2 regions of the Paraburkholderia sp. 22099 genome follow, and region 1 is predicted to be linked to the other one. Evidence: riboswitches for the same ligand, from Rfam matches in the RefSeq annotation. Region 1 holds a riboswitch; the other holds the start of a gene.
The links. Region 1 has a riboswitch for thiamine pyrophosphate ahead of ACTJLC_RS16875 (FAD-dependent oxidoreductase). Riboswitches for the same ligand answer to the same signal wherever they lie in the genome.
Positions count from the first base shown of each region.

Region 2: linked by a shared signal. The riboswitch ahead of thiC (phosphomethylpyrimidine synthase ThiC) and the one ahead of ACTJLC_RS16875 (FAD-dependent oxidoreductase) in region 1 are both predicted to bind thiamine pyrophosphate.

Region 1 is NZ_JBQEPU010000016.1:76,177-79,586, reverse strand. It holds gene ACTJLC_RS16875 (FAD-dependent oxidoreductase) at 1-1,112, opposite strand, end outside; TPP riboswitch at 1,342-1,464, opposite strand; gene ACTJLC_RS16870 (ABC transporter ATP-binding protein/permease) at 1,868-3,410, shown strand, end outside.
Region 2 is NZ_JBQEPU010000005.1:155,438-158,847, reverse strand. It holds gene thiC (phosphomethylpyrimidine synthase ThiC) at 1-1,161, opposite strand, end outside; TPP riboswitch at 1,278-1,396, opposite strand; gene ACTJLC_RS07175 (GreA/GreB family elongation factor) at 1,550-1,960, opposite strand; gene ACTJLC_RS07170 (cytochrome b/b6 domain-containing protein) at 2,505-3,143, shown strand; gene ACTJLC_RS07165 (molybdopterin-dependent oxidoreductase) at 3,176-3,410, shown strand, end outside.

The DNA of each region.
Region 1 (3,410 bases):
CAATCCAGTTGAAACAGCTCGCTCCAGCGCGCCGCCTGCCGCCAGTCGGCGAAGGCGTCGGCATCGCCGATGCGGCCTTCGAGCAGCGCGGCCGCGAAGCGCACGGCTTCGTCGGCGACTTCGGGCACGATCATGTAGCCGTGCCGGTACAGGCCGTTCACGCGCAGCGTCCGCGCGCCATCCCACAGCAAGGCCGGACGGTGGTCCGGCAGGGTCGGACGGCACTGCGAATTCAGTTCGAGAATGCGCGCCTCGCCGAAGCCGGGATGCACGGAAAACGCCGCGCTCAGCAGTTCGAGCGCCGAGCGCACGCTGACGGGCGACATGTCCTCGCCCTCCACCTCGGTGGCGCCGATCACGTAGAGATCGTCCTGCTTCGGCGCGATATAGAGCGGGTAGCGCGGATGCAGCAGGCGCACCGGGCGCGTCAGCGTGATTCCCGGCGCATGCACGCGCGCCACTTCACCGCGAATGCCGCGCAGCGTGGGCAGCACCGGCTTCGCGCCCAAACCCCGGCAGTCGATGGTGACGCGCGCGGCAGGCAGCGCGCGGTCATCGACCGGCGTGTTCCAGTGTGTTTCCACGCCGCGCTGGGCGAGGCCCGCGGCGAGCGCGGCCAGCACCTGGCGGTTATCCAGTTGGCCTTCGCGCGGCAGCAGCCAGCCCTGATTGAAGCGGCCCGCCAAGGCCGGTTCGGCCGCGCCGACCTGGTCGCCCGAGAGCGTCACGAAGCCGCCGTCAAGCAGTTCCGCAGGCGCATTCGAGCGCACGCGGCGCTCGAACAGCGGCGCCTCGGTGCGGTCGGCGTGATGCCAGACGACGAGCGTGCCGTTACGCTGGAAGAACACCGGCTCAGGCAATTCGGCGAGCACTTGCGGCCAGCTATCGAGCGAACTCGCGCCCAGCCGCGTGATCAGCAACTCGGCGCTGGCGGCTTCCGCGAGGGGCGCCAGCATGGCCGCTGCGACCCACGCGGCGGCTTGCGAACCGGCGGCGTCGCCGCGCTCATAAAGCGCCACGCAATGCCCCTCACCGGCGAGACGCCACGCGACGAGGCGTCCGCAAAGTCCACCGCCGAGCACCGCGAAGTCGGGTTGTGCGGGACGGTTCATCGCGCGCGCTCCCAGTTACGACGGCAAGCGAGGCCGAAGCACTGCGACGCGCCGACATGACCGGCGAACGCGTGGCGAAGAGCAAAGCACATATCTGAAGAATAGGCGGTCATCGAGTCCTTTCCGTACGGCAAGAAACGCACGTACCCAGGACGAAACCGGCGGGTAAGGCCGGCCGGGCAAAAAATGCGTTCGAATGACGCACGCCGCCCGGCGGGGAATGGAAGACTGGCTGCTTCCGGAAACTTCCCGCGCCGGTATTACCCGGATCGGGTGCAAAGGGTCTCTCTCAGCCTTGCCGCCGCGGCATGAAATCATGCAGCCTGTGGGCAAAGCACCCCTGTTTCGTCGAAGGCCATTAGACCATAAAAGCCGCGGCGCCCGCAAACGAGCGGCCCTTCATCACGCGCGGTTTGATCCGGCACCGATCTTTTGTTTCGTCGAGACGGACGAAGCCCGCGCTCTGGCACAATGCCTGGACCGGACGCCGCGAGACCGGGGCGCGGGCGGCACGCATGGTCGTCCACGCGCCAGCGGCATCGAGGCGAAGGAGTCCAACGCGACTTAACTTCCGCTTAAGGACTTCGCAACAGAATCGCTCAGCCGGACGGGCGCTCATCATCGCGCTTACGCCCGGAGCTTCGCCATTAAACCCGCCGTAGAGCGACGAGGCGGGCGACCGACCGACGGCCAGCCCTGGACGGGCCAGTTTCATAGGACCGGCCCGCTTTGAGCCAGTACTACACAGGATGCTCATGACAGCCAATACTTCTATCAGCCCAGTGCTCCCGCCAGACGAAAAAGTCTCCGCCTGGAGCCTCATCAAACCTTACTGGGTCTCCGAGGAACGAAAAATCGCATGGTCGCTGCTCGTCGCGATCATCGCGATGAATCTGCTGGTGGTGTGGATCAACGTGCGCCTGAACCGCTGGAGCGCCGACTTCTACAACGCGCTGCAAACCAAGAACGTGCACGACTTCCCGCATCTGCTGATGGTGTTCTCGGGCCTCGCGTTCGGCTTCATCATCCTCGCGGTGTACGGGCGCTATCTGCGCCAGATGCTCGGGTTCCGCTGGCGTCAGTGGCTGACCACGCGCTATCTCAACGAATGGCTGCATGACAGCGCCTTCTACCGGATCGAACGCGACCGGCTCGCCGACAACCCCGACCAGCGGATCAGCGACGATCTGCAATCGTTCGCCACCACCACGCTCTCGTTGACGCTCGATCTGCTTTCCACCGTCGTCACGCTGGTGTCGTTCATCACGATCCTGTGGTCGCTCGCCGGCGCATTGACCATCTCGCTCGGCGGCATGCCGATTCATATTCCCGGCTACATGGTGTGGGCCGCGGCGCTCTACGCGGTGGCCGGTTCCCTGATCATCCAGAAGGTCGGCCATCCGCTCGTGTCGATCAACTATCAAGCGCAGAAAGTCGAGGCGGATTTCCGTTTCGGGCTGATCCGCCTGCGCGAAAACGCCGAGCAGATCGCCTTCTACAACGGCATGGAGACCGAGAAGACCAACGCCCGCTCGCTGTTCGGCCGCATCCGCGACAACTGGTGGCAGGTGATGAAGTACACCAAGCGGCTCACCTTCGTGCTCAGCTTCTATGGTCAGATCGCGATCATCTTTCCGCTGGTGGTCGCGGCGCCGCGCTACTTCGCGGGCGCCTTCACGTTCGGCGTGCTGATGCAGATTTCGAGCGCGTTCGGCACCGTCAGCGATTCGTTCTCGTGGTTCATCAACAGTTACAGCACCTTGGTCGAATGGCGCGCCACCGTCAACCGGTTGCGCGAATTCAAGCGGGTCGTGCATGCTCCCCGGTTGAAGGAATCGGTCTCGCCCGCTACCGCGCACGGCGGCATCAACCTGCATTTCGTCGACGCCGACAAACTCAGCACCGAGGGTCTCACGCTCGCGCTGCCGAACGGCAACCCGCTGTCGCGCATTCGCGATATCGCGATCGAGCCGGGCTCGCGCTGGCTGGTGCGCGGTCCGTCCGGTTCGGGCAAGAGCACGCTGATGCGCGCGCTCGCCGGCCTGTGGCCGTTCGGCGACGGCTCCATCGATGCGCCGGTCAACGCGCGCATGATGTTCATTCCGCAAGTCAGCTACATGCCGATCGGCACGCTGAAAGCCGCGCTCACCTATCCGTCCGCAGCCGACACCTATACGGACGACGAATGCCGCGAGGCGCTCGTCACCTGCCGCCTGTCGGAGTACGCCGACCGTTTGCAGGAATCGGGACACTGGACGCGCATTCTCTCGCCGGGCGAACAGCAGCGCCTCGCCGCCG
Region 2 (3,410 bases), on a different contig from region 1:
GTCTTCGAAATGCTCGTACAGGAAGCTTTCCTTGTGATGCGCGAGGCACCACTTCGCCATGATCGAGCCGCCGCGCGAGACGATGCCCGTCATGCGCCTGGCCGTGAGCGGCACGTATTGCAGACGCACGCCCGCATGGATCGTGAAGTAGTCGACGCCTTGCTCGGCCTGCTCGATCAGCGTGTCGCGGAAGATTTCCCAGGTCAGATCCTCGGCCTTGCCGTTGACCTTTTCCAGCGCCTGATAGATCGGCACCGTGCCGATCGGCACCGGCGAGTTGCGGATGATCCACTCGCGCGTTTCGTGAATGTGCTTGCCGGTGGACAGATCCATCACCGTGTCGCCGCCCCAGCGGATCGCCCAGGTCATCTTGTCGACTTCCTCGCCGATCGACGACGTCACCGCCGAGTTGCCGATGTTCGCGTTCACCTTCACGAGGAAGTTGCGGCCGATGATCATCGGCTCGCTTTCCGGGTGATTGATGTTGTTCGGAATGATCGCGCGGCCGCGGGCGACTTCCTCGCGCACGAATTCGGGCGTGATCTCCTTCAGACCGTCGGGGCCGAACGCGCTCGCGCCGAACGCCTGGCCCGGATGCTGGCGGCCCATCATCGCGGCGAGTTTTTCGCCGTTCGGGCCGCTCGTCTTCAGGCTTTCCAGATAGGCGGCGCGCTGCTGGTTCTCGCGAATCGCGATGTATTCCATTTCCGGCGTGATGATGCCGCGACGCGCGTAGTGCATCTGCGACACGTTGGCGCCCGCCTTGGCGCGGCGCGGCGTGCGGTGCAGGCCCTGGAAGCGCAACTCGGCGGTGGCGGGATCGGCGGCGCGTTCGCGGCCGTAGTCGCTCGTGAGACCCGTCAGCGCTTCGGTGTCGCCGCGCTCTTCGATCCAGGCTTGACGCAGCGCGGGCAGACCGGCGCGAATGTCGATCTTCGCCTCAGGATCGGAGTAGGGGCCCGACGTGTCGTAGACATAGACCGGCGGATTTTTCTCGCCGCCGAAACTGTCCGGCGTATCGGCCTGGGAGATCTCACGCATCGGCACGCGGATGTCGGGCCGCGAGCCGGTCACGTAGACCTTGCGCGAATTCGGCAGCGGCGCGACAGCGGCGGCATCGACGTGGGCGTCGGCGGAAAGGAACTTCGGATTGGCGTTCATGCTTATCTCCTGTGTCGACCAGAGTTGGCGCTGGTCCCATGCAAGGCAATGTGGGGCCGCTAAGCAGGAGATGAGATGAATGTCGTCGGAAATCGCGAGAAATGAAACCAGACCCGCTGCGAAATCCGTACGCTTCCCTGCGCTGGCATTATCCAGATCAGGTTCAAAGGGTATTTCTCACCCACGCAACACGGACCTCCAACCTCCGTGCGACGCAGGACCCCCGCGTTAGCAGCGCACACAATACACTGCGCGAGCGCTGCTTGGCAACCGTCTCGATAATTCGAACGCCGGTCGGCGGCGTACTATTCCATGAAGACCGCCGCGCGGCTGGACATGATGCGGCGCAACAGTGGCGCCTCGCACGCGTGCCGCTTACAACATGAAATCACAACGTGAAATCGTCGGCGGCTTCCGGTTGAAACAGGATTTTGTCGAGCTTCAGCACCTTCGGCGTGCCGCTCGGCGGCGTGAAGCTGATGCGTTCGCCGCGTTTGGCGCCGAGCAAGGCAAGTCCGACCGGCGAGAACACGTTCAGGCGGCCCTGCGCGAAATCCGCATTGGGCGGATAGACGACGGTCCAGGTCATGTGCTCGCCAGTGCTTTCGTCGATCAGCGTGGCTTGCGAATTCATCGTGACCACGTTGGCGGGAATCTCGCGGGCGTCGACGATCACCGCGCGTTCCAGCACGTCGTCGAGCATGTCCTGCATTTTCGCGTCGGCGCCCGGCGCGGCCGCATGCTTCTCGAGACGGGCGACGTCGAGTTCGGTGAGGTAACAGGTTTTCGTCTTTTTCATGACGGGTGCTCCAATTCAATTCAATCTGCAGGTGAGGGGACAGCGTGCGGATGAGATCGGCCCGGAGCCCGACGATGCGGCTCCGGTATAGGAGGGAGCAGCGTTAGATCGGGCGCCGGGCGGCGGGAAGCGGGAGCGTTCGGGACGGCTCGCCGGCATGGCACCGTGCGACGTCCGCGCACGCGTACCCGGTCGCGCCGCGGCGGCGCAAACGGGTGAAGGCACGGTAAGTCGGAAAGCGCATGAGAGTAGCCGGCAAGGTCGAAAGAAAGAGGTTCGCACAAGCGCCGCAAGACAGGGAACCGGCGCGATGGAAGACCCATGTTAGCACGGGCCATGCGCCGTTCAGTCTCTCAGTTCGATGTCGGGCGATGCGCGGCGTCAGACAAAAAAATTCAAAACGGGGTGTCATAACCCACCGCATCGTTCGACAAACGTGCAGACCCTGTTGGCGCACGTCATGCAAACCTTCCGCCGCGCGGCAAGCCGCGGAATTCGCCGCTTGCCGTTGATCGCGCCGCGGCCTTCGTTCACGGAGAATCTCATGGCAACTTCTCATGCATTGCGCGAAAGCGCGCCGCCCGCCAAGCCGCAAAGCGGCGCGATTCATCCGCTGTGGGTGCGCGTCACGCATTGGCTCAACGCACTCGCGGCCATCGTGATGATGCTCTCCGGCTGGCGCATCTACAACGCCTCGCCGATCTTTCCGGGCTTTCGTTTCGCGCCGGAAATCACGCTCGGCGGCTGGCTCGGCGGCGCGCTCCAATGGCATTTCGCGGCGATGTGGCTGCTGGTCTTCAACGGTCTCTTGTATCTCGCGCTGAATCTCGCGAGCGGGCGCTTCGTGCGCAAGTTCTTGCCCATCTCGCCGCGCGCCGTGCTGCACGACCTCATCGCCGCGCTGACCGGCAAGCTCTCGCACGCCGATCTGCGCGTCTATAACGCGGTGCAGAAATTCGCCTACCTGTTCGTCGTCTGCGACCTGATCGTGCTGGTGCTGTCGGGCCTCGCGATCTGGAAGTCGGTGCAGTTTCCGCTGCTGCGCGAACTGATGGGCGGCTACGACAACGCACGCATCGTCCACTTCTTCGCGATGTCGCTGATGGCGGCGTTCATCGTCGTGCATCTGGCGATGGTGGCGCTCGTGCCGCGCTCGCTCGTCGCCATGCTGCGCGGACGTTGAGCCGCTTACGCCAAGCCCGAGGATACCGAATCATGAACAAGCCCAATCCAGAATCCGCTCGGCCGACCGGCCATCGGCTCGACCGCGAGTCGATCCTGATCGACGCCCGGCGCGAACTCGCGATGCCGTCGCGGCGCCTCTTCGGCAAACGGCTGCTGACGCTCGGCGGTTTGTCGATGTTGACCGGCTGCTCGCTGACCGACGACGAATCGGTCAACACGTTCCTCACGGCCGTATCGCGCCTGAACGATCGCGCGCAAGCCGCGC